3 regions of the Streptosporangium sp. 'caverna' genome follow, and region 2 is predicted to be linked to each of the others. Evidence: riboswitches for the same ligand, from Rfam matches in the RefSeq annotation. Region 2 holds a riboswitch; each other region holds the start of a gene.

Region 1 (9,817 bases), 4.5 Mb from region 2:
TGCGGCATGGGCGGTCGGTCCTTTCAACATGGGTGGGACATGCTCCGGTTCGGAAGCAGGCAGGGGCTCGAGCCTTTGAAGACCTTCCCTTGCGACACGCCAGGCGGCAGGGGCGCGCAAGTCACTGCCCGCCTGCCCTTGCGACGCGTCAGGCGGCAGACGTGTCAGGCGGCGGGGGGTGCGCAGGCTACTTGCCGCCTGGTGACCGACGTGATGAGCGATCAGCGACGTCGCCGCGCCGCGTCAAGCAGGGCGGGCGGCGTGTCGAACTTCTCGTGTGCGGCGAGGTCGACGCCCGGCGCGACGATCGTGTCGATCTCGTCGAGCACGTCGGCGGAGAGCACGGTGTCCGCGGCGGCGAGCTGCGAATGCAGGTGGTCCATGGTGCGGGGACCGATGATCGCGCTGGTCACGGCGGGGTGCGCGGTGACGAAGCCGAGCGCGAGCTGGATCATCGTCAGACCGGCCTCGTCGGCGACCTTCGCCAGCCGCTCGACGGCGTCGAGCCTGGCCCGGTTGGAGGGGATGGCGGTGTCGAAGCGCTGCGGCATGAGCGTCGAGCGGCTGGTGGTGATCGCCCGGCCCTCGCGGACCGCGCCCGACAGCCAGCCCGAGGCCAGCGGGCTCCACGCCAGCACGCCGAGTCCGTACTGCTCGGTCACGGGCAGGACGTGGGTCTCGATCCCGCGCTGCAGGATCGAGTAGCTGGGCTGTTCGGTGACGTACCGGCTCAGGTGGTGTTCCCGGGCGGCCCACTCGGCCTGCACGATGCGGTACGCGGGGAACGTCGAGGAGCCGAAGTAGCGGATCTTTCCCGCGCGCCGCAGGTCGGTCAGGGCCGACAGCGTCTCCTCGTCGCCGGTGCTCGGATCCCACCGGTGGATCTGGTAGAGATCGACATGGTCGACGCCCAGACGGCGCAGGCTGTTGTCCAACGCGGTGACCAACCAGCGGCGCGAGGCGCCCTGATGGTTGCGCCCGTCGCCCATCGGCATGCTCGCCTTCGTGGCCAGCACGATGTCGTCGCGGCGGCCGGCGATGGCCTTGCCGACCATCTCCTCCGACTCGCCCTGGCTGTACATGTCGGCGGTGTCGATGAGGTTGATTCCCCCCTCCAGGGCGGCGTCGACCATGGCGGTGACCTCGTCCTGGGTGGTGTGTCCCAGACCGCCGAAGTTCATCGCGCCGAGCACGAGTGTGCTGACCTGCACACCGGTGCGGCCCAAGGTGCGGTACTGCATGGCTGTTCCCCCTGAGAGGTGTTAGGTGCGTGGCTTGGTTCCGGCCCACTTGCTCTGACATCCTGAACAAACGGATCGTTGTTCCGCTAAACGACAAGCGGAACCGTGTTCCGCTAATAAATATACGGAACGCTGTTCCGTTTGCCAAGTGGAGTGACGCGCAGTGGCCGACATCGACGGTGGATCAGGGGCATCAGCCCCGCGGAAGCGGGCCGACGCCCGGCGTAACGAGGAGACGCTGCTGGGCGTGGCCGCCGCGGCTTTCATCACTTCCGGCGTCGACGTGCCCGTACGCGACATCGCCGCCAAGGCCGGCGTGGGCGTGGGCACGATCTACCGCCACTTCCCGACGCGAGCCGATCTCATCGTCGCCGTCTACCGGCACCAGGTCGAGGCATGCGCCGAGGCCGGTCCGGCACTGCTGGCGAGCAGCAGCACACCGCACACCGCCCTGGCGCTGTGGATCGACCTCTTCGTCGACTTCCTGGTCACCAAGCACGGCCTCGCCGAGGCGTTGCAGTCCGACGATGCCGCCTTCGAGACTCTGCACGCCTATTTCCTCGACCGCCTCGTCCCCGTGTGCGACCAACTGCTCGACGCCGCCGCCGCGGCGGGCGAGATCTCCCCCGGCATGGAGGCCTACCAACTGCTGCGCGGCGTCGGCAATCTCTGCATCGGCGCGGGCAGCAACCCCCGCTACGACGCGCGTCGCATGGTCGGGCTCCTCATCACAGGACTGCGCCTCCGCTAGGGAGCGCCGGCCGCGGGTTCCTCACGGGGCAGCGTCCGGCGGATGAGCGGGCTGTTACCCTTGTTCGCGACGCGGGGTGCCCCGGAATGTCCGGGGCTGAGAGCACACCCGTCGAACCTGATCTAGTTCGAACTAGCGAAGGGACGTCATGTTCTGCGACGACGTCTGGGCACGTTCCGCCACACTGCTGCAAGCCATCCATCAGCACCCCTTCAATACCGCACTCGGCGAGGGCACACTCGACCGCCGGCGGTTCGCCTTCTACATCGTGCAGGACGCCAGATACCTCGAGGCGTTCTCCAAGGCGCTCGCCACCGCCTCGGTGCGGGCCGGCGATTCCCAGGAGGCCGCGTTCTGGTCGCGCAGCGCGCACGCCGCGCTGGACGCCGAGCGGACCCTGCACGAGGGCTACATCGAGGAGTACGGCCTGACCGCCGCCGATCTCTCCGGCATCCGGACCTCGCCCACCTGCCTCGGCTACTCCTCCTTTCTGCAGGCCACCGCGCTCGCCGCGCCGTACCCGGTGCTCGTGGCCGCCGTTCTGCCGTGTTTCTGGGTCTACCAGGATGTGGGTGCGGCGCTTCTGAAGCAGACCGGCGACGTCACCGACCACCCCTACCGGGCATGGATCTCCACCTATGCCGATCCGGACTTCGCCAAGTCGGTCGAGCAGGCCAAAGAGATCGCCGACCGGCTGGCGGCCGCGGCGGACGACGCGACCCGCGCGGCCATGACCGAGGCGTTCGTCCAGGCCACAGAGTACGAGTGGATGTTCTGGGACAGCGCGTGGCACCGGGAGGCGTGGCCCACGGCGCAGTGGCTGCCCGGCGACTGACACCGGCCGAACTCGGCCGAGTAGGCCTTCACCGCCTCGAGGAACTCCTTGGGTGCCAGATCTCCATGATCTGGCACCCAAGGAGTTCGCACTTCGGCGGGCAGGTGTCGCGCCGTGACCACCTTGGACCGCTGATCGGCGAATACCAGCAGGTCGCGTAAGGTCGCCGAGTTTGTGACACCCATGGGGCCCGGCCCTGCCCGCGAGGTGCTCGTGGTCCGGGCATGGCGGGCAGGGCCGAGCCCTCGGTGCGGTGACGGATCAGCCGGTGATGCTGGCCTCTCCGGTCTCGAGGTGGCCGGTGAACCGCTGCGACCAGGCTTCGTCGCAGTCGGCCGTGACGGTCACGTCGTACCAGCCGTCACTGACCTTCAGCGGGCTCACCGCCCACGACTCCTCGCCGTGCGCGCCGACCTTCACGGTCTGCGGCCTGCCCGAGATGTAGTTGTTGTGCGTGATCGTGAACCTCACGCGCGAGTTCCCGCGGTTGCGCAGCGACAGCTTCAGCTTCGGTTCCCCGGTCGCCCTGCCCTCGTAGTAGGTCGCCTCGACGACGAGGTCCTTGCCGGCGGTGGCGAGGTCACCGACGAACCGGCGCAGGAACCGGTTCGGCCCGGTGACGGTGAGGTCGTACGCGGTGTCGCCGGCGGAGACGCCCACGGCGCCGGTTCCGGACGCCGTCGCCCGGGCCGCGACGGTGTACTGGCCCGGGAACGTGGCCGGGTACTGCGCCAGGGCCGGGGACCCGGCCCGGTTGTTGTACACGGCGAAGTGGCTCGCCTTGGTCACGAACGGGGCCACGTTGCTGAACGTCAGGTTCGCCACGACGCCGGACGGCCCGCCGGTGAACCTGGTCAGGTTGGCGTTCGGCTGGTACGGCAGCGGGCGGGCCCGCTTGGTCCCCGCCTCCTGGGTCGGCATCGTGTTGTCACCCGGCAGCGGGGTGTACCGGACCTCCGGGATGAGCTCCCCGGTGTCCGGAAGGTGAGGCAGGCCGTAGACCGGCTTGGTGAAGTCGAAGGCGCCCGTCAGGTCGCCGCAGACCTTGCGCCGCCAGTCGCTGATGTTGGGCGAGATGGCCGGCGTGCCGTTCGCGGTCGTCCACTTCTCGATGAACTGGATGACCGAGGTGTGGTCGGAGACCTCCGAGGTCACCCAGCCGCCGCGCGTCCAGGGCGAGACGAGGATGAGCGGTACGCGGAAGCCGAGCCCGACCGGGAGAGGAGCGACGACACCGTACTGACCCATGGTGCCGGAGACGAACTCGTCCTCCTCGCCCGGCGCCGGCATGGGCGGCGGGACGTGGTCGAACTGGCCGTCGTTCTCGTCGTAGTTGATGATCACCAGCGTCGAGTTGAACACGTCCGGGTCGGCGTTGAGGGCCTCCAGGAGGCCGCGGAGGAAGTACGCGCCGTTGCTCGGGGCCGTGACCGGGTGCTCGGAGAAGAACTGGTTGTTCACGACCCAGCTCACCTGCGGCAGCGTGCCGTTGAGCACGTCGGCGCGGATCGCGGCGTTGAGGTTGTCGGCGTTGCCCGACAGCCCGGTGACCGGCTCGGGGACGTTCTTCACGCCGTTGTCGTAGTAGACGTCGCCCGGAGCGGCCGTCCCGCCCTGGGTGGGGTCGAGCTTGGCGAAGGTGTTGAAGTACTCCAGGCCGTTGTCGCCGTAGTCGTCGGCGCACTGGTAGACCCGCCAGTCGACGCCCGCCGCCTGGAGCGTCTCGGCGTAGGACTCCCAGGGCAGGAACTTGCCGCGCTCGTCGCCGCCGTCGTTGGCGGTGAAGCTGCCGTGCTTCTTGTTCGCGTTGATCGTTCCGCCCCACAGGTAGGTGCGGTTCGGCCCGGTCGCGCTGAGCACGGAGCAGTGGTACGCGTCGCCGACCGTGTAGGCGTCGGCGAGGGCGTGGTGGAACGGCAGGTCGCGACGGTCCAGATAACCCAGCGTGGTCGGGCCGCCCTTGGCGAAGTACCAGCCGTTCATCAGCCCGCCGTACCAGGCGCCGTGCTGGTCGGTCCAGCCGTGACCGGTGCCGCCGTAGTTGGCGGCGCCGAGCTCGGCGCTCGGCGGCGTCGCCCCACTCCAGGTCTTCGCCCCGCTCAGCCGCCAGGGGTACTGCGTGGCTGCCCCGACCGTCGGCGTCACCGGCTGCTCCCAGACGGTCGTGCCACCCGGGAGCAGGATGGTCGAGCGGTCACCGAACCCGCGCACCCCCTTGAGGGTGCCGAAGTAGTGATCAAAGCTCCGGTTCTCCTGCATGACCACGACGACATGCTTGATGTCACGGATGTCTCCGTGCGTATGACCGTGTTCGTGGCCGTGCCCATGTTCATGATCGTGCTCATGCTCATGGCCGTGCTCATGGCCGGACGAGGCAGCGGCAGCGCTCGTGCTGGGCAACGCGGCGCCGACGGCGGCCGCTCCGGTGATGGCGGCGGCGGTGCCGAGGAAATTTCTGCGGGACAGTTCAGACACGGCTCAAGACCTCCGAGTGCGGGGACGTGCCAGGAGACGCTAGCCCCGCGACCTTGCTCCCAAGCGACGGGAAACCGAAGCCGGAATTGCCGGTTGGGGCCGTCTGTATAGCGCCGTATAGCGCCGCATAACCCCGAGTACAGCCAGGGGAGCGAACGACGGCGGACCTCAGCGGACAGCACGTCTCCGGGCCGGCGCCTCACTGCCGGCCGATGCCTCCACGGCAGTCGCCGCCCCTCTTCGTCGACCTCGCGTACACGTGCTCGCTCCGCTGCCAAAGACCGCCCGGCCGTGACGCTCCCACCGGCCCGCCGACCGGATGGCACGCCACTCCACGGCGGGACTAACATCGCCTGGCACGGCCCTAGACTTGCGTCATTCGTTGTCTTGGATAGTTCGTGTTTATGAAGGTAGGTCTGGCGCGATGACCGCACCCAAGGCTCCGACCACAGCCGAGGAGCTACGCGGGGCGGGTCTGCGGGTGACGGCCGCCCGCGTCGCACTGCTCGAGACCGTCCGGGACGGTGATCACCTCGGCGTCGAGGCGCTCGCCTCCGGGGTGCGCGATCGCGTGGGCCATATCTCCCTTCAAGCCGTGTACGAGGCCCTCCACGCGCTCACCGCGGCGGGACTCGTACGCCGCATCGAACCGGCCGGCAGCTCGGCCCGGTTCGAGGGACGCGTCGGGGACAACCATCACCACATCGTGTGCCGGTCGTGCGGTGCCGTCGTCGACGTCGACTGCGCGGTCGGCGAGGCGCCCTGCCTGACCACGTCCGACGACCACGGGTTCTCGATCGAAGAGGCCGAGGTCATCTACTGGGGCCTGTGCCCCGCCTGTTCCACCACTCGCAGTTCCTGAGCACCATGATCCCCTTGATCCAGAAGGATTTCCATGTCTGAGAACCATGATGCAATCGTCGTAGACGCGAAGGCGGAGGACGGAGGCGGCTGCCCGGTCGCGCACGAGCGCGTCCCGCACCCGACCCAGGGTGGCGGAAACCGCCAGTGGTGGCCGGAGCGGCTCAACCTGAAGATCCTCGCCAAGAACCCCGCCGTGGCCAACCCCCTCGGCGAGGAGTTCGACTACGCCGAGGCGTTCAACTCCCTCGACCTCGCGGCCGTGAAGCGGGACATCGCGGAGGTGCTGACGACCTCGCAGGACTGGTGGCCGGCCGACTTCGGCAACTACGGCCCGCTCATGGTCCGGATGGCATGGCACAGCGCGGGCACCTACCGCATCAGTGACGGCCGTGGCGGCGCCGGGGCCGGCCAGCAGCGCTTCGCCCCCCTCAACAGCTGGCCGGACAACGGAAACCTGGACAAGGCCCGCCGCCTGCTGTGGCCGGTCAAGAAGAAGTACGGCCAGAAGCTCTCGTGGGCCGACCTCATGATCCTCACCGGCAACGTCGCCCTGGAGTCGATGGGTTTCAAGACCTTCGGCTACGCCGGCGGCCGTGCGGACGTCTGGGAGCCCGAGGAGGAGGTCTACTGGGGCCCCGAGTCCACCTGGCTCGACGACGAGCGCTACACCGGCGACCGTGAGCTCGAGAACCCCCTCGCCGCTGTCCAGATGGGCCTCATCTACGTCAACCCGGAGGGCCCGAACGGCAACCCGGACCCGCTCGGCTCGGCTCGCGACATCCGTGAGACGTTCCGCCGGATGGCGATGAACGACGAGGAGACGGTCGCCCTGATCGCGGGCGGTCACACCTTCGGCAAGACCCACGGCGCGGGCCCGGCGGACAGCGTCGGCGACGATCCCGAGGCCGCCTCGATCGAGCAGCAGGGCCTCGGCTGGAAGAACACCCACGGCACCGGCAAGGGCGGCGACACGATCACCAGCGGCCTCGAGGGCATCTGGACGAGCACCCCGGTGAAGTGGAGCAACGGCTTCTTCGAGAACCTCTTCGGCTACGAGTGGGAGCTGTTCCAGAGCCCCGCCGGCGCGAACCAGTGGCGGCCGAAGGACGGCGCCGGAGCGGGCACCGTGCCGGACGCCCACGACCCGTCGAAGCGCCACGCCCCGACGATGCTGACGGCCGACCTCGCGCTCCGCGTCGACCCGGTCTACGAGCAGATCTCGCGGCGCTTCTACGAGAACCCCGACGAGTTCGCGGACGCCTTCGCCCGGGCGTGGTTCAAGCTGACCCACCGCGACCTGGGCCCGGTCGTGCGTTACCTCGGCCCGGAGGTCCCGACCGAGACGCTGCTGTGGCAGGACCCCATCCCCGCGGTGACGCACGAGCTCGTCGACGCCGAGGACATCGCCTCCCTCAAGGGCCAGATCCTCGCCTCGGGTCTGTCGGTGTCCCAGCTCGTGTCCACCGCGTGGGCATCGGCCTCGTCCTTCCGCGGCGGAGACAAGCGCGGCGGCGCCAACGGTGCCCGCATCCGCCTCGAGCCGCAGAGCGGGTGGGAGGTCAACGAGCCCGACCAGCTGGCGACGGTGCTGCGCACCCTTGAGGGAATCCAGCAGTCCTTCAACGCCGCTCAGAACGGCGGCAAGCAGATCTCGATCGCCGACCTGATCGTGCTCGCCGGTGGCGCGGCCGTCGAGCAGGCCGCCAAGGACGCCGGCGTCGACGTCAAGGTCCCCTTCACCCCGGGCCGCGCGGACGCGTCGCAGGAGCAGACCGACGTGGAGTCGTTCGCCCCGCTCGAGCCGTCCGTCGACGGGTTCCGCAACTACCTCGGGAAGGGCAGCCGGCTGCCGGCCGAATATCTGCTGATCGACCGGGCGAACCTGCTGACCCTGAGCGCCCCCGAGCTGACGGTCCTCGTCGGCGGCCTCCGCGTCCTGGGCGCGAACTACCAGCAGTCGCCGCTCGGCGTCTTCACCACGACCCCCGGGTCTCTGACCAACGACTTCTTCGTCAACCTGCTCGACGTGGGCACGACGTGGAAGGCGACGTCCGAGGACGCGAGCACGTTCGAGGGTCGCGACGCCGCCACGGGCGAGGTCAAGTGGGCCGGCACCCGCGCCGACCTCGTCTTCGGCTCGAACTCCGAGCTGCGTGCGCTCGCGGAGGTCTACGCGAGCGATGACGCGAAGGAGAAGTTCGTGAAGGACTTCGTCGCGGCGTGGGACAAGGTGATGAACCTCGACCGGTTCGACCTCGTCTGATCATGATGTCCGGGTCGGCCCGCGCGGGCCGACCCGGGCGTCCCCGGTCCGACCGATCTCGGCATCGTCCGCCTCCGGCGCGACGTCGAGAGGGTCATGATCGGGCAGGGGCCGAGCCGGTGAGCGTGCCCGTGCGGCCGACCGGCATCGCGGGCACGGTCCCCAGAACGTGACATCGGCCTCGTCTCACGCCCCGCCAGGTGAAGAACACGGCGAGCACGGAGATGGCGAACGCCGCCCATTCGGGCGCGACGATGCCACCACCCATTAGGGCAGTGGCATCGTCGTGCTAAGGCTATCGGGAGACCTCTCCCTTTCCGCCACAGCACCCGCACGCGCCGTACGTTTGATCGTTCCAGGATGAGATCTTCCGGACCGGTCCGGCCCAGGGCGCTCACGGAGCGTCTCCACGCCCTTGCCCTACGGGGCGAAGGAGGCCGTCCCCCGGTCCTCGGTGCAGCCGGGTGTCCCCGGGCGAAGGCCCGGCCGCCAGGCGTCCCGCGGGCACACGACCGCCTTGACGTCGAGATCATCGAGTCCGCCGGCACAGACTACGAGGCCCTGCCCCCGCGCGCGTTCGAAATCGTCCAGCTCCCCCGTGCGGGTGGTCCCGGACGATTCTCCTCGTCGTCGGCGCCCGCGCTCGGAGATCGTGTCTCAGAGGAACCGTCCGGGTCGGCGGCCGGCGGGGGATCGCATACGGGAAGGCGCAGGACGAAGCGCGCTCCTCGTTCGCTGTCCTCGATGGTCAAGGTGCCGTCGTGTGCTTCGGCGATCTCCCGGGCGATCGCCAGCCCCAGACCGGTCCCTCCCGCGTCCCGGTCGCGTGAGGCGTCCAGCCGGGTGAAGCGGTCGAAGACCATCTCCCGGTGTTCGACGGCGATTCCGGCGCCGTCGTCGACGACCTCCAGGATCGCCGTCTGCCCGTCGGCTCGTACGCTGACGGTGATCTGCGAGGTGGCGTGGCGTTCGGCGTTGTCGAGCAGGTTGACCAGCACCCGGGTGATCCGCAGCCGGTCACAGCAGATGAAGACGTTCCGCCCCAGGTCCTTGACGATCTTCACCCGGTAGGTTCGGCGGGACAGCTCGGCGCCGACCAGCCGGCCCAGATCGGTCGCATCGCGCAGAAGGGGGGCGCCCGCGTCCAGCCGGGCGAGGGCCAGCAGGTCGGTCACGATCGCCTGAAGCCGCTCGACCCCGGTGAGGACCGCCTCGGTCATCTTCGGCCAGTCGGTGTCCCGCGGATACATGAGCGCCTCCTCCAGCTGAGCCCGCATGGCGGTGATCGGGCTGCGCAGGTCGTGGGAGGCGTCCGAGGTGAAGCGTCGTAGCTGCTGGTAGGCGCCCTCAAGGCGGTCCAGGGTGTCGTTCACCGTTTCGGCCAGGCA
Region 2 (9,817 bases):
CCACGTTGACCAGCCCGGACACCCCTCGCGGGCCGAACAGGTTGCGCTGGCCCCTCGGCTCCCAGATGACGCTGTTGTTGATCACCGCCCCGGCCTCGATGGTCTTGAAAGGATAGATTTTGACGCCGGAGGAGATGTACGCCTCGGCCTCGATGATGCACTCGTCGCCGACGACGGCGCCCTCCTCGACCCGGGCGCCGGTCATCAGGTCGGTGTTCTTGCCGATGACGCAGCCGCGCAGGTGGGCGCTCGGCCCCACGTAGACGTTGTCGTGAACGGCCGCGCGATGCAGGAAGGCCCCCTCGCGGACCACGGCGTTGCTGCCCAGCACGGAGTATTCGCGCAGCTCGGCCCCTGCCTCGACCTTGGCGTAGTCGCCGATGTAGAGGGGGCCCTTGAGGATGGCGTCGGCGTCCACCGAGGCGCCCTCGGCCACCCAGATGCCCGGGGAGACCTCGAAGGCGTCGATGTCCACCTTGACGCGGCCCGAGAGCACGTCGGCCTGGGCCTTGAGATAGCTCTCGTGGGTGCCGACGTCCTCCCAGTAGCCCTCGGCGACGTAGCCGTACAGGGGGGCGCCGCGCTCCAGCAGCTTCGGGAACACGTCGCCCGACCAGTCGACGGACTCGCCGGCGGCGATCTCGTCGAGGACCTCCGGCTCCATCACGTAGATACCGGTGTTGACGGTGTCGGAGAAGACCTGGCCCCAGGTGGGCTTCTCCAGGAAGCGCTCCACCCGGCCCTGGTCGTCCACGATGACGATGCCGAACTCCAGCGGGTTGGGGACGCGCTTGAGCCCGATGGTGACCATCGCGCCGTTCTCACGGTGGAACCTGACCATGTCGGTCAGGTCGATGTCGGTCAGCGCGTCGCCGGAGATGACCAGGAAGCGCTCGTCACGGAGCTTGTCCGCGGCGTTCTTGACGCTGCCGGCGGTGCCGAGCGGCGTGTCCTCGGTGGCGTAGTACAGGCTCATGCCGAGCTCGTCGCCGTCGCCGAAGTAGTTACGGACCAGGGCGGCCAGAAACTGCACGGTCACCACGGTCTCGGTGAACCCGTGCCGTTTCAGCAGCCGCAGCACATGCTCCATGATCGGCCGGTTGATCACAGGTAATAAAGGTTTGGGCTGGTTCGCGGTCATCGGCCGGAGCCGAGTTCCCTCTCCGCCCGCCATCACAACGGCCTTCACAGATCACCTCTTAAGGCGTTTGGCCTCGCTCATGAGCTGACGCACCTGTACCCAATACAGCACCCCCGACCACCAGTACAGACCTGTTCCCCAGATCGCGAGCGACCAGCCGACGAATTGGGCCGGATCTGCGTACCAGGCGTCGTAGCGGGCGAGGAAGAGCAGTGGGAAGGCGTAGAGCAGGTTGGCGGTGGCCGCCTTGCCGAGGAAGTGCACCGGCAGTGCCGGGCCGTACCCGAGGCGGCGCAGGATGAGGGGAATGCCCAGCAGCATGACGTCCCGCAGCGGGATCGCCAGCGCGAGCCACCAGGGGATGATCCCGCGCATGGCCAGGCCGAACAGCGTGGCCAGGATGTAGAGCCGGTCGGCCAGCGGATCGAGCAGGCGGCCGAGCCTGCTGGTCTGGTTCCAGGCCCGTGCGATCTTGCCGTCGAGCCAGTCGGAGAATCCCGCCAGCATCAGCAACGCGACGGCCCAGCCATCGGCCTTCGGGCCCAGTACCAGCCAGAGGAAGACCGGTACGCCGAGAAGCCTCGCCAAGCTCAACGCGTTGGGAACCGTCCAAATTCGATCTTCGGCTCCCGATGCTTCCGGATTCACCGATATGTCTCCCTCCCCGTACCTGATGGTGAGACTACTGCGTCGGCTGCGACCGGGGGGATGGCGGGCGCACAGGTGAGCGTCTATGGTTTTGATCAACCAACGCGGGAGCCCGGAGGACCGGGCTGAGAGGACGGCTACTGCAGCCGCCGACCGCCAGAACCTGCTCCGGGTAATGCCGGCGAAGGGAGTTTGCGCGATGACTTCCGCGCGTATTTCCAGCTTCAAGATCTATCAGGGTGACCTGCGCGTCCCCATGCGCGAGGTGCGCCTGACCAACGGGGAGACGGTCACGCTGTACGACACCTCGGGCCCCTACACCGACCCCTCTCACGCCGTCGACATCACCCGCGGCCTGCCGCGCCTGCGTGAGGACTGGATCCTGGAACGGGGCGACACGGCCCGGTACGGCGGCCGCCCGGGCACGCCGGGCGACGACGGCTACCGGGACCGGGGCGCCTGGGCCCGCGACCTCCGTTCCCTCGACGCGGTCTTCACCGGTGACGGCGACCGGCCGCTGCGGGCGGCGGGCGCGCCGGTGACCCAGCTCGCCTACGCCCGGCGCGGCCGCGTCAGCCGGGAGATGGAGTTCGTCGCGGTCCGCGAGGGCGTGAGCGCGGAGTTCGTCCGTGCCGAGGTGGCCGCCGGACGGGCGATCATCCCGGCCAACGTCAACCACCCGGAGAGCGAGCCGATGATCATCGGCCGCAACTTCCTGGTGAAGATCAACGCCAACATCGGCAACTCCGCCGTGGCCTCCACCATCGAGGAGGAGGTGGACAAGATGACGTGGGCGACCCGGTGGGGCGCCGACACCGTGATGGACCTGTCCACCGGACGCAACATCCACACCACCCGCGAGTGGATCATTCGCAACTCCCCGGTGCCGATCGGGACCGTCCCGCTCTACCAGGCGCTGGAGAAGGCCGGAGGCGACGCGGCCGGCCTGTCGTGGGAGATCTACCGCGACACCCTGATCGAGCAGTGCGAGCAGGGCGTGGACTACTTCACCGTCCACGCGGGGGTGCGCCTGGCCCACGTGCCGCTGACCGCGCGGCGCAGGACCGGCATCGTCTCCCGGGGAGGCTCGATCATGGCGGCCTGGTGCCTCGCCCATCACCGTGAGAGCTTCCTCTACGAACACTTCGCCGACATCTGCGAGATCCTGGCCCGGTACGACGTGGCGTTCTCGCTGGGCGACGGCCTGCGCCCCGGGTCGATCTCCGACGCCAATGACGAGGCCCAGTTCGCCGAGCTCCGGACGCTGGGCGAGCTGACGAAGATCGCTCACGCGCACGACGTCCAGGTGATGGTCGAGGGGCCGGGCCACGTCCCCATGAACAAGATCAAGGAGAACGTGGACCTGCAGCGCGAGCTCTGCGACGACGCCCCGTTCTACACCCTCGGCCCGCTGACGACCGACATCGCTCCCGGTTACGACCACATCACCTCGGCCATCGGCGCGGCGATGATCGGCTGGTACGGCACGGCCATGCTCTGCTACGTCACGCCCAAGGAACACCTGGGACTGCCGAACAAGGACGACGTGAAGACCGGCGTGATCACCTACAAGATCGCGGCGCACGCGGCCGACCTCGCCAAGGGCCATCCGGGAGCGCAGGCCTGGGACGACGCCCTGTCCGACGCCCGGTTCGAGTTTCGCTGGGAGGACCAGTTCGACCTCTCCCTGGATCCCGGGACCGCCCGGTCCTTCCACGACGAGACGCTGCCCGCCGCCCCCGCCAAGACCGCCCACTTCTGCTCGATGTGCGGCCCGAAGTTCTGCTCCATGAAGATCAGCCATGACGTGCGCAGGTTCGCCGAGGAACGCGGTCTGACCGACGCCGAGGCCCTGGAGGCCGGGATGAGAGAGAAGTCCGAGGAGTTCTCCCGTGAGGGCGGCCGGGTCTATCTGCCCGTCGAGAACCTCTGAGGACGCCTGACGAGGCGCGGGGGCGGGCGGCCGTGCCGTCCGCCCCCGCGCACCCTCTACCCTTCACATCATGACCAATGACACCACGCTCTTCCTGGGCCAGTGGCTGCGCTCCCCGGGGACCGTCGGAGCGGTGGCGCCAAGCTCGCGACGGCTGGCGGAGGCGGTGACGGCACCGGTCCCGCACCGGGGCGACCCCGTGATCGTCGAGCTCGGCCCCGGCACGGGCGCCTTCACGGCCGAGATCCAGCGCCGGCTGGGCGGCCGGGGGCACCACCTGGCCGTCGAGATCAACCCGAGGCTGGCCGAGTTCCTCGCCGCCCGGAACCCGAAGGTTGACGTCGTGGTCGACGACGCGGTACGGCTGCCGCAGCTGCTCCAGGAGCGCGGCCTCGGCAAGGCCGACGTGATCGTGAGCGGGCTCCCCTGGGCGGCGTTCTCCTCAGAGACGCAGACCAACCTGCTGAACGCCGTCATCGCGATCATGGGTCCCCACACGGCCTTCACCACTTTCGCCTACAGCTTCGCCAAGCGCCTGCCGCCCGCGCGGCGCTTCAAGAAGCGCCTGTCCGACACCTTCGAAGAGGTCGTCCTGGGCCGGACCGTGTGGGGCAACGTGCCGCCGGCCTTCGTCTATCACGCGCGCAGGCCTCACGGGCACGCGGGCGCTTCGGCCTGATCGGCCCCGCGAGACGGTAGAGCTTGATCGAACTTCGTTCTACGATTGCGCCCGCAATCAGAATGGAGTTGATCACGGTGGATTTCACCCTTCCCGAGAGCGCGCTCGCCGTCCAGCGCGGCGTCGCCGACATCTGCGCGCGCTACGACCTGGACTACTGGCAGCGGTGCGAGAACGAGAAGCGCTGGCCGGAGGAGGTCTGGGCGGAGCTGGCCAAGGGAGGCTGGCTCGGCCTGGCCGTGCCCGAGGAGTACGGCGGAGGCGGGCAGGGTCTCCTGGAGCTGGCCGTGGCCACCGAGACCCTGTCCGCGTCCGGCTCGGCCGGCGGCTCGGCGTTCACCTACGTGCTCACCCCCGGTTTCGGCGCCCTGACCCTGGCCAGGCACGGCAGCCCCCGGCAGCGCGGCGAGCTGCTGCCCAAGCTCGCCACCGGCGAGCTGGAGACCTGCTTCGCCCTGACCGAGCCGGACGCCGGATCCAACGCCCTGGGCATCTCCACCTTCGCCCGCCGCGACGGCGAGGAGTTCGTGGTCAAGGGTCAGAAGGTCTGGATCACCGGCGTGCAGCGCGCCACCTGGATGCTCCTGGTCACCCGGACCATCCCGGCCGCCGAGGCCAAGCCCCGCAGCAACGGCCTGACGGTCCTGCTGGTGAACGTCCCCGAGGCGGTCGCCGCCGGGCGGCTCACCTTCCAGCCGATCCCGAAGATGGGCGCCAACACCACCCCGTCCAACATGGTCTTCATCGACGACCTGCGGGTGCCCGCGGCGAACGTGGTGGGCGAGGTCGACCAGGGCGCGCGAGTGCTGTGGGACATCCTCAATCCCGAACGGATCCTGCTGGCCGCCTCCGCGCTGGGCGGCGCCGAGGTCGCCTTGAGAGTGGCCGTGCAGTACGCCAAGGAGCGCGAGGTCTTCGGCCGCCCGATCGGCGCCAACCAGGCCATCGCCTTCCCGCTCGCCCAGGTCAAGGCCAAGATCGAGCTGGCCAGGCTGATGCTCTACAAGGCGGCGTGGCTGTTCGACCGGCAGCGGCCGTGCGGCACCGAGGCCAACATCGCCAAGCTGACCGCCTCCCAGGCGGCCTGGGAGGCGGCCGACCACGCGTTCCAGACCTACGGCGGCATGGCCTACTCCCTGGAGTATCCGGTCGCCCGCCTGCTGGCCGACGCCCGCATCGGCAGGGTCGCCCCCGTCACCGAGGAACTCCTGCTGAACCATCTCGCCACCCAGGTGCTCGGACTGCCCAGAAGTTTCTGAGCCGGTTGCCACGCGCGCCACGGGGGAAGACCATTGAGCAGATCTGAGCGAGCCCAAGGGAGTGGTCGATGTCCGTCTACGCCAGCACCGTGGTCAACGCCCCCGCCGACGAGGTGTGGAGCTACCTGAGGGACTTCGGCAACCTGGCCGAGTGGCTGCCCGGGATGACCTCCTGCGTGATCGAGGAGGGCGCGGCCACGCAGCCGGGGGCGGTGCGCCGGATGGAGGGACCGGGCGGGACCTTCAGGGAGCGGCTGCTCGTCCTCGACGACGACGCCCGCTCCGCGACCTACGAGATCCTGGAGTCCCCGCTGGCGGTCACGAACTACCGGGCCACCTATCGGATCGCCCCCGTCACCGACAGCGGCCAGGCGTTCATCGAGTGGCAGGCCACCTTCGAGGCCGACGACGAGGCGAAGCTCAACAAGATCCTCACCCGCGGCGTCTTCGAGCCCGGCCTGGCCTCCCTGCACAAGCGTTTCCAGGACGGCCTCTCGTGAGGTGACACCCGCGATACCTCGGTGACCTGCCAGTATCGGTGATGTCATATCATCGAGATCGATGATATCGACGGATCTGCCATGACCCGGCAGCCATCACCGATGCGCCGTCCGGCCGAAATCTTCGCGCGCAGCCTCCTGGCGGAGCGTGCCCTCCCCGCGTGCCGGGAGCTGTGCAGCGGCAAGCTGGGCTGGCAGACCATCCTCGCCCGCATCTATCGCGACCCCATCGAGGCCGCGCAGTTCGCCACCGCGCAGTCTCCCGACCTGCTGCTCGTGCTTGTCACCAGCGGGGCGTACACGATCGAAAGCCGCAAAGGGCGATTCTGGCAGAAGGCGAACTACCACCCCGGGTCAATCGGTGTGACCGCACCCGGGAACATCAGCATGCTGCGCTGGCGCGCCGATCCCGGTCAGCGGCTGGAGTCTCTGCACATCCATCTGTCCGCGGACCTCATCGACGAGTCCTGCGAGGCTCTTGGCGTGAAGGGCCCGTGGTCGCGCCGGCTGCCGGATGCGCTGCTGCTGGAGGACCCTCTCCTCACCGCTGCGGGCCGGGCCGTCTGCAGGGCGCTGCGGCTTGGCGCCCCACCCCTGTACGCGGACTCGATCGCGCAGTTGCTCGCCACGCACCTGCTGTACGGGTCGGAGGTGAGCAGGAGGAGAGACGTCCATCCCTCCGCGCTCGGCGACACCGCGATGCGGCTTATCACCGATTACATGCATGAGCACCTGCATGAGGAGGTGAGCCTTGACGACCTCGCCGCCCATACGAACATCAGCAAGTATCACCTCCTGCGCTCCTTCGCGAAGGCGACGGGGTTCACCCCGTACCGCTACCTGGTTCGCCTGCGCATGCGCCGGGCCGCCGACCTGCTCCGGGACACCGGTCAGCCGGTTCTTCAGATCTCCACGGCGTGCGGTTACCGCAGCCCGGGGCAGTTCACGGCCGCCTTCCGCCGCCGGTTCGGGGCCTCGCCCACCGAGTTCCGCAGGCAGTTCCAGGGGGACCGCGCGGCGGACCCGGAACCGTTGTCGTTCCTGTAAGGCAATCCGGGGCCAATACCGGGCAATCTTCGGAGGGACGATGTAGGGCAAGACAGGCATTCTTGGATACCGTGCTTTTGTCCACTTATGAGCGAATTGTCCATATTTGTCCTGATACTTCCATCGAAGCGTCATGACCGAGGCCGGACTGACCGCAGCTTCCGGCGGTGCCACGGGTGGGTCCGAGCGGCTCCACGGTTACCGCAGGACGCCCCCGCTGCCTGAGCGCCCGGGGATCAGCGCCCCCGACGCTCCGGCCGAACCGCCGACCCGGCTGGGGACGGACCAGCCGCGGCTCGCCCTGCGCGGCCTGATCCTCATCGTGCCGTTGTTCGTCCTCCTCGCCTTCGGGGCGGGCGGCCCGGAGAGATCTCTGCAGACACTCGCGCCGGTGACCACTTTCGCGCTGCCCGCCATCGCGATGGTCGCGTTCTACTGGGAGGACTGGCCGGGAAGCTCGCTGCGGGCGGGCTGGGCCGGGCTGACCGACACTCTTCTCCTCGTGGCCGCCGCGCCGGTCCTCAGCGTCGCAGGGCAGGCGGTCGTGGCGGAGGTCGACCTGCCCGCGCTGTTCGGCTTCGAGCCGGGCGCCGGTCACGTGGCGATGTTCCCGCACACGATGCCCCTGGCCGCCGGAGCCTTCACGGTGATCCTGCAGCTGACCCTGGTGACGGAAGGCTGGCCGCTGCGCGGGCTCGGCCGGGTCCCCTCGGGCATCGTGGCACTGCTGGTCAGCTGGGTGATCGGGGCGGCACTCTACTTCACCCTGCTCGACGTGCACGGCGAACCGGCGACGACGCCGGGCGGTCTGCACGAGCTCAGCGGGCCTGTGGCGCCGGGGGCGTACGGCGCCTGGCTGACCTCGGTGGGCGCCTGGCAGCTGGTGTTCTTCCTCGCGCTGCGGGGCTGGCCCTTCTCCGGCATCCGCCGACGCGCCCCTCGCCTGCTGGCCGGCAACGTCGCGGTGATCGCCTGCGGGTGGGCGACCTACCTGATCCTGCGCCACGGGCTCGACTGGACCCCGAATCGGGTCTTCGCGGTCTGCGGTTCGGTCATCGCCGCGATCCTGGTGGTGGCGATGTTGTTCGAGGCGTGGCCGTGGACCCGGTTGTTCTCCCCCCTGCCCGGCCGTCTCTCCGTACTGATCACGGCGCTGGTGCTCACGGGCGTGCTGTACGGCGTGCTGTCGGCGGTCGCCCGGCACGCGCAGTGGTCGCATGAGAACCCGGACGACTGGATCGGATACGCCGTACTGAACGCGCTCGGCATGAGCGTGATCCTCCATGTGGCGATCTGGAGACGCTGGCCGGTGGCCACGGGAACGACGGGAAACAGGACCGCATGACACAGCAGACGCATCCGGCTGTCCAGGCTCTGCTCGACGGCGTCAACAGCGGCGACGCCGACGCCTTCATCGGGTGCTTCACCGAAGACGGCGTGGTGGACGACTGGGGCAGGGAGTTTCGCGGTGCGGCCCGGATCCGGGCCTGGAGCGACGCGGAGCTCATCGGCGCGCGGGCCATCATCGGCGTCAGGAACGTGGAGCGGAGAGGAGGCGAGATCATCGTCACCGCCCGGGTCGGCGGCACCGGGTTCAACGGCCCGAGCCATTTCTTCTTCCGTATCAGGGGGGACCGGGTGTCCCGCATGACCATTCGCGTCTAGCAGGCACAGGGAAGGAAAAAGACCATGGATCAGGAAATCACTCTGCGGGTGGACGGGGAGGAGCACACGCTCACCGTCGACACCCGTACGACCCTGCTGGACGCGCTGCGTGAGCGGCTCGGCATCACCAGCGCCAAGAAGGGGTGCGATCACGGACAGTGCGGGGCCTGTACCGTCCTGCTCGACGGCCGGCGCGCGAACAGCTGTCTCGTGCTCGCGGTGGCCGGCGTCGGAGCGGAGGTCGTCACGGCCGCGGGTCTGGCCGACGGCGACGAGCTGCATCCCATGCAGCGCTCGTTCATCTCCCACGACGCCTTCCAGTGCGGTTACTGCACCCCCGGCCAGATCGTCTCCGCGGTGGCGATGCTGCGCGAGGCGGAGGCGGGCTGGCCGAGTGTGGTGAGCGAAGACCTCGACGCCGACGAGGTCGTGCTCGACCACGGGGAGATCGCCGAGCGGATGAGCGGCAACCTGTGCCGTTGCGCGGCCTACGCCAACATCGTGCCCGCCATCGCGGAGGTGGCGCGGTCATGAAGCCCTTCGCCTATCAGCGCGCCGACGACATGTCGTCCGCCGTCGCCACCGTGGCCGAGCGGCCGGAGGCGAGCTTCCTCGCCGGCGGGACGAACCTGGTGGACCTGATGAAGATGGAGGTGCTGACTCCCGAACTGCTGGTCGACGTCAGGCATCTCGTCTCCCACCGGATCCAGGACCTCCCCGGGGGCGGCCTGCGGATCGGCGCGGGCGTGTCCAACAGCGAGCTGGCCGCCGACCGGCGGGTCCGGCGCGGCTACCCGATGCTGTCCCAGGCGATCCTCGCGGGCGCCTCGTACCAGCTGCGCAATCTCGCCACGGTCGGCGGCAACTTCCTGCAGCGCACCCGCTGCATGTACTTCCGCGACGTCACCATGCCCTGCAACAAGCGGGAGCCGGGAACGGGCTGCT
Region 3 (9,817 bases), 4.3 Mb from region 2:
GGAGATCAACGTCCCGCAGGCCATCAAGGACCCCAAGGCCGGGATCAACCTGAAGAAGGGCCTGCAGGTGATGGACGGCGGAACGGCCCTCGGATTCGTCCGCACCCGTGCCACCGGCGCCATCCCCGACTTCGATCGGACCAAGCGCCAGCGCCAGTTCTTCTCCGCGGTGGTGAAGAAGGCCGCGAGCCCGGGGGTCCTGATCAACCCCTTCACCTCCGTCCCGCTCGCGCTGAGCGCCGCCGACTCCGTGACCATCGGCGAGGAGAGCGGCGCCTTCAACCTGCTCTCCCTCGGTCTCGCCATGGGCGGCAACCCGGTCACCACGGTCGTTCCCGTCGGCTCGCTGCCCACCATCAACGGCCAGGCCGTCGTCAAATGGGACACGGACAAGGCCCTTCGCATGTTCAGGGCCCTGGCCGAGGACAAGCCCGTTCCCAAGGACGTCCTCCCGAAATGACCCCGTGTCTCCGGCGTGAACACCGGAGACGCCTCCCGCCGCACCAAGCGCGGGCCTTTCTCCCCGGCTTCACGTCGGGAGAAAGGCCCGCGTCTCTGCGGCGGTCGTAGCGGTTCGACCGGCGGAGACGCTACTGGCCGGAGGCGCCCGCCGAGGAGGCGCCGGCGATGGCTCCGCTCATCACGGCCACCATGATCGCGGCGTTGATCGACGCGATGGTCTTGGCGACCGCCTCGCCGGCCCACTCGCCCTCGGTGATCTCCCGGATGCGATCCCCGCTCGCGTCGGGAAACGCCTTGCGGTCGATCTTGGCCGCATGCAGTACGGCGACCAGCACAGCGATCCGCTCGTCGGGATCGGTCCCGGACAGCACGCTCTGGACGCGCTCGCGGATTCCCCGCTCAATGCTCGGATCCCGCTCCGGGTAGCGGGTGGAAGGGAAGATCCCAAGGATCTTGCGCTGCTCCTCGCGCAGCACGCCCCGCTCTGCCAGGCGGGAGAGCAGGCGCTTGCGAAGCTTGGTCGAATGGAACTTCTGGACCCACCACTCGGGCTTGCGCTCCCTCGGCTCCCCGGCGATCCTGGCCAGTGCCGCGTCGAGCTCCTCGTCCCCGAGGGGGGTCGCATCGCGGACGGTGACCTGCTTGCCCGCGAGGTCGATCCGGTCGTGGATCGCCAGCTCCGCCAGTATGGCGCCGCCAAGTGCGGCGTCCAGCTCCGAGGAGCCGATCAGTTGCCTGCCCTCCGCCTCGCTGTAGGCGAGGAGGAGCACTTCCTCCGCGATCGTCGTCATCGCTCGACCCTACGTCGTGAGCACCATGTGAGGGCCGAGCGCGAGGGATGGCCCACGAGCTCGCCTTCTGGGGCGTTCCCTGAGCCTCCGAGCGGCTTTGGGACACATTCGGTGAAGGACTTGGGACAATGGGTTCATGAGTGTTCCTGAAATCGAAGTGCAGGCCGTGCCGGATGATGCGTTCCTGCTCGACGTACGCGAGATCGACGAGTGGCGAGCGGGCCACGCGCCCACCGCCGTCCACATCCCGCTGGGCGAGCTGCAGGCCCGGGCCGGAGAGGTGCCCAAGGACGCGCCCGTATACGTGATCTGCCGCCTCGGCGGTCGTTCCGCGAACGCCGCCGCCTGGCTGAACCATGTCGGCTGGGATGCGATCAACGTCGGTGGCGGCATGCAGTCCTGGGACCTCGCGGGCCGTCCCATGATCGGCGAGAACGGTGGAGACCCGTTCGTGGCCTGAGAGCCGGTAAGAACGCCGGGGCCGTCCTTCATCCCCCGGATCCCGGGCCGATCCGCCCCGGCCGGTGTGAGCACACCGGGAGGCGTCATCCGGGGCGGGGGTGTGCGCGGCCCTCGCGGTACCGGTCGCCGGTGGATCCCGCGATCAGTCTCCAGAGGTCCCTCCAGGTCTGGAGAGAGCAGGCCTCCAGACCTGGAGGAGCGGTTTCGACGGTGGTCACCGCACGACCGAGACGGGACGGGGTGGCAGAAGCCGCGCCTCGCCCGAGCTTCCGTCCCCTTCGGTCCCTGCGCTCGCGGCACCGGCCGCGATGGGCTCGCTCAATACAGAAGCCCCTGAAATAGCGTCGATATCTCATTTTTCTTCATTCCGTCACGTTTCACGGAATCATTGTTGCTTAATCCGTAAGACGATCGTTTCGTAGCATGAAGATTCGGTCCCACCCCGGAAATTCGAGGCGCCGACCGACATTCGTGGCCTTTTGGCGCCCATTCGTGAAGAGTGGGGAAGTTGTCGTAAACTCCCCTTGTCTTCCTGTGATCATGGCTCTGAGCTGCCCATATGCGCTCTCGCGGCAAATTTTCGTCGCGGATGATCCCCATCGACTTCCCTGAGGGCGGATCGACATCAATGCATTTGGGCATAAATATTAGGTGGACTTAATAAATTATCTTCAATTCATTTCTTTACTCGGGTTTTCAATGGCAATGGGCGGAGAACAATCCGTCCGGGCGTCCAAAGACGCCGCTGTCATTGAAAGGGACTCTTATGCTTCGTCTTCGGAATATTGCCGTCGGTACCGCCGCGATCGCCGCTTTCGGCCTGGCCGTGCTCGGCACTCCTGCGATCTCCAACGCCGCCACGACGGACCCCGCACCCGAGGCCTCCAACGCCGCCCCGATGGACCCCGCTCCCGAGGTCTCCAACGAGGCCCCGATGGACTCGGCTCCTGCGGTTTCCAGTGAGGCCCCGATGGACTCGGCTCCTGCGGTCTCCAACGAGGCCCCGATGGACCCCGCTCCCGAGGTCTCCAACGAGGCCCCGGCGGACTCGGCTCCTGCGGTTTCCAGTGAGGCCAAGGCGGACTCCGCTCCTGCGGTTTCCAGCGAGGCCCCGGCGGACTCCGCTCCTGCGGTTTCCAGCGAGGCCCCGGCGGACTCGGCTCCTGCGGTCTCCAGCGAGGCCCCGATGGACTCGGCTCCTGCGGTTTCCAATGAGGCCAAGGCGGATTCCGCTCCCGAGGTTTCCAGTGAGGCCAAGGCGGACTCGGCTCCTGCGGTCTCCAGTGAGGCCAAGGCGGATTCCGCTCCCGCCGCCGCGCAGGCGGACCTGTGCGCGAACGTCAAGGCCGCCACCGGGCCGTTCCTCAGCCTGGTCGGCGCCAGGCTGATGCCCCTCGGCACCGCCCTTGACATCAGCTCCGACATCACCGGCGCGACCGTGCCCCAGATTCTCGGCTGCCTCGTCTAAGAACCGTTTCGCCTCACCACCGGGTCCTCGCGTGATGCGGGGGCCCGGTGGTGTTCGCGTTCGGGCCCGGTGCGGAACCACTCGTCCGGAGACCGAATGCCTGCAGTACGGCCGTGGGCGCACGGTCTCGCCGCTTACGCGGCCGTGCGCCCACGAATTCGTACCGTGGGATGGGCGCTTCAGCCCGGCGCTGGCTGAACACGGACACATAGGGCATCATGAGGGCGCGAGCTGGGATGATCCCGGCTTTGCGCACCAACCGACGCGGGAGCTTGGGGCAACCAGGCTGAGAGGGCAGCTACAGCTGCTGCCGACCGCATGAACCTGTCCGGGTAATGCCGGCGTAGGGAGCGTTAATGACGCCTGCCATCGTTGATCACAGCGCGGCCGAGGCCCCTCTCACCCTCGACGAGGCACCCCCCAAGACCCTCGGCGCGCTCGATCAGGGCGCGTTCTGGGCCAATCTGGGTGTCAGCCTGCTCGGGTTCTCCTTCGCGCTGTTCCTGATCAATCCCCTGCTCGACGAAAACCCGCTCACCTTCACCGCGGCGCTGGTCGCGGCCCTCGTCGGCAGCCTGATCGGCACCGCGATGGTCGGCCTCGCCGCGGTGCCGGGAGCGCAGACCGGCCAGCCCGCCATGGTGCTGCTGCGCGGGCTGTTCGGCGCGAAACTCTCCTACGTCCCCACCGTGCTGAACATCATCCAGATGATCGGATGGGGCGCGTTCGAGCTGTGGGTCGTCGCGATGGGCGCACAAGCGATCTTCGGATCGTCGGTCCCCTACGCGGTCTGGGCGATCGTGGCCGGGGTCCTGACGACGGCGCTGACCATCTACCCCCTGGGAGCCATCCGGCTGATCCGGCGTTTCGTCACGGTCGGCGTGATCATCTCGATGGCGTGGTTCGCGGTGGTCTTCTTCCGTGACACCCCCGTCCAGACCGGCGGCTCCTGGGACGCCTTCGCGCCGGCCGTGGACTTCGTGGTCGCCCTGTCGGTGTCGTGGGTGCCGGTCGCGGCGGACTACGCCCGGCACTCGCGCTCCAGCCGCGGGGCCTTCATCGGCGTCGTCGGCGGCTACACCATCGCCCAGGTCGCCTGCCTGGCCGTCGGCGTCTACGCGGTGGCGCTCGCCGGGCACAACCTGGTGCTGGAGCAGCCGACCGCCGTGTTCGCCCCGTTCGTGGCGGCCCCGCTCGGCGCGCTGTTCTTCGGCATCCTGGTGCTGCGCGAGACCGACCAGTCGTTCGCGAACGTCTACTCCACGGCGATGTCGCTGCAGAACCTGATGCCACGGGTGGACCGCCGGATCTTCTCCGTGATCATCGGCGTGCTGACCACGGGCATCGCCCTCGTCATCGACGTCAACTCCTACAGCGCGTTCCTCAGCATCATCGGCGCGGTGTTCGTGCCGATGCTCGGAGTGCTGGTGGTCGACTACTTCCTGCTCGGTCGCGGCAGAGACTGGAACACCTCGGAGAACGCCCCCTCGCGCTGGCTCATGGTGATCCCGTGGGTGCTCGGCTTCGTCACCTGGTGGCTGCTCGCCGCGCCCTCGGCGGTGTCGTGGTGGGCGCAGATCTGGGACGGCGTCAGGGGAGCCATCGGGTTCACTCCTCAGCCGTGGATGAGCGCGTCGATCGGCGCGTTCCTCGTCGCGGGCCTGCTCACCCTGGGCATCGGCCTGCTCCGGCGCCGCTCCTGACCCTCCGGGCGCCGGGGTGGTTCCGGACCCCGTGGGTTCGGCGCACTCCGGCGTCCCTCCGCGATCCCCGGGCTTTTGGCGAGCCCGGGGCCTCGTGGCTTCGGCGTGCCTCCGGTGCCGTCGCCGGACTTCCGGATGCTCGGCGGCCTACGAGCCGCCGGGTGCGTGGCCTGCGCCGTTGGCCTCGATGCGCAGCAGCCGTTCCTTGACGGCCGGGCCTCCCGCGTAGCCGCCGAGGACGACCTCGCTCTCGACCACCCGGTGACAGGGCACGATCACGCACACGGGGTTGCTGCCCAGCGCGTTTCCGACCGCGCGCAGCGCCCGGGGCCTGCCGATCCGCTCGGCGATCTCGCGGTAGGTGGTCACCGTCCCGTACGACACCGCGAGCATCATCTGCAGCACGGTCCTGGCGAACTGCGTGGCCAGCCGTAGGTCGATCGTTGTCGTGAAGGCGCGCAGCCGGCCGGAGAAGTAGGCGTCCAGCTCCCGGCGGACCGGGTCGAGACGCCGCGCGTCCGGCCCGATGAACGTGCCGACCTCCCTGCTGACCCGCTCGAAGACGATGTTCTCGTCCTCGTAGCTGCATGCCACCACGCCCCGGTTCGTCACGGCGAGGGTGAGGCGTCCCACCGGGCCGTCGAGAGTGCCGAACGCGATGTCCGGATGGCTCGTCCCGATGTAGTTGGGCGAGGTCACCCGTAGCAATGCATCGATGTCGCCGGATGACATGGCCCCACCCTTTCGTATCCAGGTGTGTGGTGACCGCAGCGTATCGGACGGATCGCCCCGGCGAGTGGCGACACGTGCGGGGCGAAAGTGCCAAGATCAGGCTGGTGGAAGCGGCACTATGGATACGTGGGGTACGACGGGGCCGGAAGTGACGGTGGCATCGGCCATGTGGCCGTTGCCGGTGCTCCCCATGCGATCGTCGCCGGTGCTCCCAACGCGATCGTCGCCCTTGACCGGGACGAGACCGTTCTCACATGGAATCCCGCCGCGGAACGCCTGTTCGGCTGGTCGGCCGGGGAGATGCTCGGCCGCCGCGCGCCGGTGGTCCCCGAAGAGCTGGTGGCCGAGCACAACGCGGTTCTCGAGCGCGTCCGCACCGGCGGTCAGGTGTCGTTGCGGACCAAGCGGTTCCACCGGGACGGCAGCCTGTTCGACGTGCGGGTGGACACCAGCGCGCTGCGCTCGGAGACCGGCGACCTGCTCGGCTATGTCAGCGTCTACCACCTGGCCCAGGACGACGAGACCGCCGACGACCGGACCTCCCGCCGGGCACAGCTCGTCCGGAGGCTCGCCGACGTGGTCGCCGACATCAACGCGGAGCGGGAGCTGCCCGCCGTGCTCGACCGGATCGCGGCCAGCCTCACCGAGCTGACCGGAGCCGACGCGGGCGGGTTCGTCCGCATCGAGGGCGACCGGCTCCGTCTCGTGGCCCGCCACAAACTCCCCGAATCGCTGCACGGCTCCACCGCCGACCTCCGTACCAGCCTGGTCGGCAAGCTGCTGCGCGGCGGCAGGACCGTGCTGCTGGAGACCGGCGACCAGGGCCGGCTGGACGAGCTGATCTGGTCGCGGCTGCCCGGCCTGCACACCATCGCGCTCGGCCTCGCCGCGATGGGCGGCCGGCCGTACGGCGCGCTGTACGCGCTGTTCGCCAAGCGCAAGGTCGGCCATCTGGAGCTGGAGCTGCTGGAGCTGCTCGCCGGGCATGCCGGGATCGCCGTCGGCAACGCCATGGCCTACCAGGAGGCCGAACGGCAGCGCGCCCACGAACGGGCGGTGTTCGACGCCAGCGCCGACGGCATCGCGGTCCTCGACGGTCTGGGCCGGGTCGTCCAGTGGAACCCCGCGGCCACCGAGCTGACCGGCTTCCACGCGGCCGAGGTGATCGGCTGGCCGCCGCCGTTCCAGCTGCCGGAGCCGGGCGACAAGCTCACCCTCCAGCTTCCCTCGGGCACCTGGCTGGACGTGCTCTGCGCGGAGATCGTGGAGACGGGAGAGATCGTGGTCGACTTCCGCGACATCACCCGGAGCAAGGAGCTGGAGGAGGCCAAGGACCTCTTCCTGGCCACCACCAGTCACGAGCTGCGCACTCCGATCACCGTGGTCCGCGGCTTCGCCAGCACGCTCGACGCGCGCTGGGACAGCATGACCGACGCCGAGCGCCGTTCCGCCGTGCACACCATCGCCGAACGGGCGCGTTCCCTCAGCCAGCTCATGGACCACCTGCTGCTGGGCTCCCGGGCCGGAGCCGGTGAGCTGACGCTCAGGATCGAGGGCTTCGACCTCGGCGAGCTGGTCCGGGCCGCCACGCTGGGCCTGCCGGTCCTGCCCGAGCTGCATCGGATCGAGGTGAACGTCCCCGAGGACCTGCCTCTGGTCTCCGGCGACGCGTTCGCCACCGACATCCTGCTGGGCCAGCTCCTGGAGAACGCGTTCAAGTATTCACCGGACGGCGGTCTGATCAGGGTCGAGGCCTGGGTGGACGGCGATCAGGTGGTGCTGGTCGTCGACGACGAGGGCGTCGGGATCGCCCAGGCCAGCCGGGAGCACGTCTTCGAACGCTTCGTCCAGGGGGACAGCGGTGATCGCCGCCGGTTCGGCGGGGTCGGCCTCGGCCTCTACATCGTGCGGAGCCTGGCACGCGCCCAGGGCGGCGAGGTGTCGGCGCACCCGCGTCCCACCGGTGGCACTCGAATGCGGCTGGCCTTGAGCATTGCCGACACGCCCGGCCCCCTTACCTAACCGACACGCCGATGCGGTAACGAGTCGGTCACGGAAGAGCTGATCTATTGTCGAATGTGCACAAGCTGTAATTGACACCCGGTTTCTAAGACCATCTAACGGGGCATTTCGGTCGTACAGGGGTGTGTTCCTTAGGGGGAACAGGGATACGGGGAGGTGAGTGCGTCGAGCGTCGTGTTGTTGCCGTATGCACCGTCCAGCGTCGCTGTCGCACGTCAACGCCTCTCCTCTGACCTGCAGGAATGGGGCGTTTACGAAACCGCGATCGATGATGCGGTGCTCGTGGTCAGCGAACTGTTGAGCAATGCGCTTCGTCACGCGCACCCACTGCCGTCGGGGCAGATCAGAGTGGCGTGGCGCTGGGCCGAAGAACACGTCGAGGTTGCGGTGAGTGACGGTGGCGCTGCCACCGAACCTCGGGCAGGCCGCCCCACGCTCTCCTCTCTGGGGGGACGGGGCCTCGGCATCGTCGAGTATGTGGCTTCCCAATGGGGGGTCAGGCACGAGGGCGAGACCACCACGGTGTGGGCGGTGGTTACCGCTGTCAGCACTGTCAGTAATGGCCAGGTGGGCAACGGCCAGGTCTCCGTCGCCGAGCCCGCCCTGCGGGAATGCGGTTAGCTCCTGTCCTGCCTCACGGTGTGGTGAGACAGGACAGGAGCTCGCAGATCAGCACCCGGCAAAGTGCCACCCGGGCCGGTGCCCGGTGAGCCGCCGGACCGAGTGGAGAGCGCTCCGGGCCCGGTCGGTGTCGGCCGGGGCGGAACGGGGTCAGTGCCCGGCGAGCGCCGGACGGTGCAGGAAGGCCCGCTCACCGGCCGCCCACGAGGTGGTGACGAGCAGATAGATCCCCGCCGCCAGCGGAAGCACGGCCGCGGCCAGCACCGTCCCGAACGGCATCAGCGGCATGACCCCGCGCAGGAACTCCGGCTGGACCTCGTCGCTCATCGTCCGCCGTATGCGCTGTGATGTGATAAATGCCACAACGAGCAGCATCAGAAAGAGTCCGGCGAAGACCAGCGTCGGCCCGCTGAGCAATCCGAACCCGGCCACCGTGCTCGCGAACTGCTGTCCCAGCGGCACCCCGAACAATCCATGGGTGAGGAGCGCGTTGGCGTTCCCGGCGATCGTCGAAGAGATGAAGACCTGGTACATCACCATGAAAAACGGCATCTGGGCGACCCCCGGCAGGCAGCCGGCCAGTGGCGAGGTCTTCTCCCTGGCGTAGAGGGCGGACAGCTCTCGCCGGAGGCGCTCGGGGTCGCGGCCGTACCGCTTTCTCAGCTTCTGGACCTCGGGCGAGAGCCGCGCCCTGGCCCGCTCGCCCCTGGCCTGCATGACGCCGAACGGCAGCAGCAGGAGCCGGACGCCGAGGGTGAACACGATGATCGCCAGTGCGGTGGAGTTCAGGGGCTGGGCGAGCGCGGTGATGAGACCGGCGGTGAACTCGATGACGGAGTCGAACATGGGAGCCCTTCTGACTGGAATGGAATCAGCACAGAAGGCGCCCGCGATCCGGACGTGTCTGGGTGGCTACGCGGGCGCCGAGCCCGCCGAGGGTGCTCTGGACCGGGACCGCCCGGCCGCGTCGGGGTCGCGCTGCCGGACGAACATGGTCCGCCTGGCCCGGTCGCGCCGGGAGAGCGGCGAACGCCGTCCCGCTTCCGAGGCGACGGGAACCTGACGAAGCGCCCAGGCGAGCAGGAGCACACCCAGCCCGACCACGGCGGTCGCCGTCATGAGCCCGCCGCCGTCGAACAACCAGACGGAGAGCGTCTGGAGGGCGAGGAGCAGGTTCACTTGCCGGACTTGCCGGACTTGCCGAACTTGCCGACCACGGTGACCGCGGCGACGGCCACGACGGCCACGAGAGCAAGGAGGAACGCGAACTTGAGAAGCCCGAAGAGTGCCGGCAGCACGAGCCCGAACACCACGTAGAGCGCGAGCATGACGCCCAGAACTGCCATCACGATACGACCCATGCGGACCACCGTACGTCCTCGGCCGGAGCGGAGAGAGTCGGAACCATAACGATCTAGTGATCACGGATCGGAGGCGAGGCCACGGGGAGCCCGCGGGCCGGTGGCGGAGTCAGGGAGTGCTTACGGACCGGTGACGGGACTGAGCAATCCGCCCGTCCGGGCCTACCGTGGGGACCATGAGCGCACGGATTCTGG

Evidence for each region. A riboswitch is a leader RNA that binds a small molecule or an ion and turns the genes downstream of it on or off. The one in region 2 is predicted to bind thiamine pyrophosphate.
Region 1: another riboswitch for thiamine pyrophosphate. It lies ahead of DKM19_RS36180 (TenA family protein); the one in region 2 lies ahead of thiC (phosphomethylpyrimidine synthase ThiC).
Region 3: another riboswitch for thiamine pyrophosphate. It lies ahead of DKM19_RS47450 (cytosine permease); the one in region 2 lies ahead of thiC (phosphomethylpyrimidine synthase ThiC).

What each region holds. Positions count from the first base shown of each region.
Region 1 is NZ_CP029711.1:8,403,163-8,412,979, forward strand. Features, by position in the region: gene DKM19_RS36170 (aldo/keto reductase) at 222-1,241, opposite strand; gene DKM19_RS36175 (TetR/AcrR family transcriptional regulator) at 1,405-1,992, shown strand; TPP riboswitch at 2,055-2,153, shown strand; gene DKM19_RS36180 (TenA family protein) at 2,141-2,827, shown strand; gene DKM19_RS36185 (phosphocholine-specific phospholipase C) at 3,089-5,302, opposite strand; gene DKM19_RS36190 (Fur family transcriptional regulator) at 5,727-6,164, shown strand; gene katG (catalase/peroxidase HPI) at 6,198-8,429, shown strand; gene DKM19_RS36200 (cell wall metabolism sensor histidine kinase WalK) at 8,981-9,817, opposite strand, start outside.
Region 2 is NZ_CP029711.1:3,945,803-3,955,619, reverse strand. Features, by position in the region: gene DKM19_RS17460 (mannose-1-phosphate guanyltransferase) at 1-1,189, opposite strand, end outside; gene DKM19_RS17455 (CDP-alcohol phosphatidyltransferase family protein) at 1,193-1,789, opposite strand; TPP riboswitch at 1,884-1,996, shown strand; gene thiC (phosphomethylpyrimidine synthase ThiC) at 1,989-3,722, shown strand; gene DKM19_RS17445 (class I SAM-dependent methyltransferase) at 3,793-4,401, shown strand; gene DKM19_RS17440 (acyl-CoA dehydrogenase family protein) at 4,479-5,660, shown strand; gene DKM19_RS17435 (SRPBCC family protein) at 5,729-6,160, shown strand; gene DKM19_RS17430 (helix-turn-helix domain-containing protein) at 6,242-7,207, shown strand; gene DKM19_RS17425 (hypothetical protein) at 7,341-8,552, shown strand; gene DKM19_RS17420 (nuclear transport factor 2 family protein) at 8,549-8,872, shown strand; gene DKM19_RS17415 (2Fe-2S iron-sulfur cluster-binding protein) at 8,897-9,406, shown strand; gene DKM19_RS17410 (xanthine dehydrogenase family protein subunit M) at 9,403-9,817, shown strand, end outside.
Region 3 is NZ_CP029711.1:10,954,848-10,964,664, forward strand. Features, by position in the region: gene DKM19_RS47430 (LCP family protein) at 1-460, shown strand, start outside; gene DKM19_RS47435 (GPP34 family phosphoprotein) at 591-1,253, opposite strand; gene DKM19_RS47440 (rhodanese-like domain-containing protein) at 1,390-1,713, shown strand; gene DKM19_RS47445 (hypothetical protein) at 2,482-3,183, shown strand; TPP riboswitch at 3,438-3,549, shown strand; gene DKM19_RS47450 (cytosine permease) at 3,540-4,886, shown strand; gene DKM19_RS47455 (methylated-DNA--[protein]-cysteine S-methyltransferase) at 5,034-5,618, opposite strand; gene DKM19_RS47460 (PAS domain S-box protein) at 5,745-7,640, shown strand; gene DKM19_RS47465 (ATP-binding protein) at 7,797-8,261, shown strand; gene DKM19_RS47470 (membrane protein insertase YidC) at 8,412-9,107, opposite strand; gene DKM19_RS47475 (DUF6412 domain-containing protein) at 9,174-9,440, opposite strand; gene DKM19_RS47480 (hypothetical protein) at 9,437-9,622, opposite strand; gene DKM19_RS47485 (response regulator transcription factor) at 9,799-9,817, shown strand, end outside.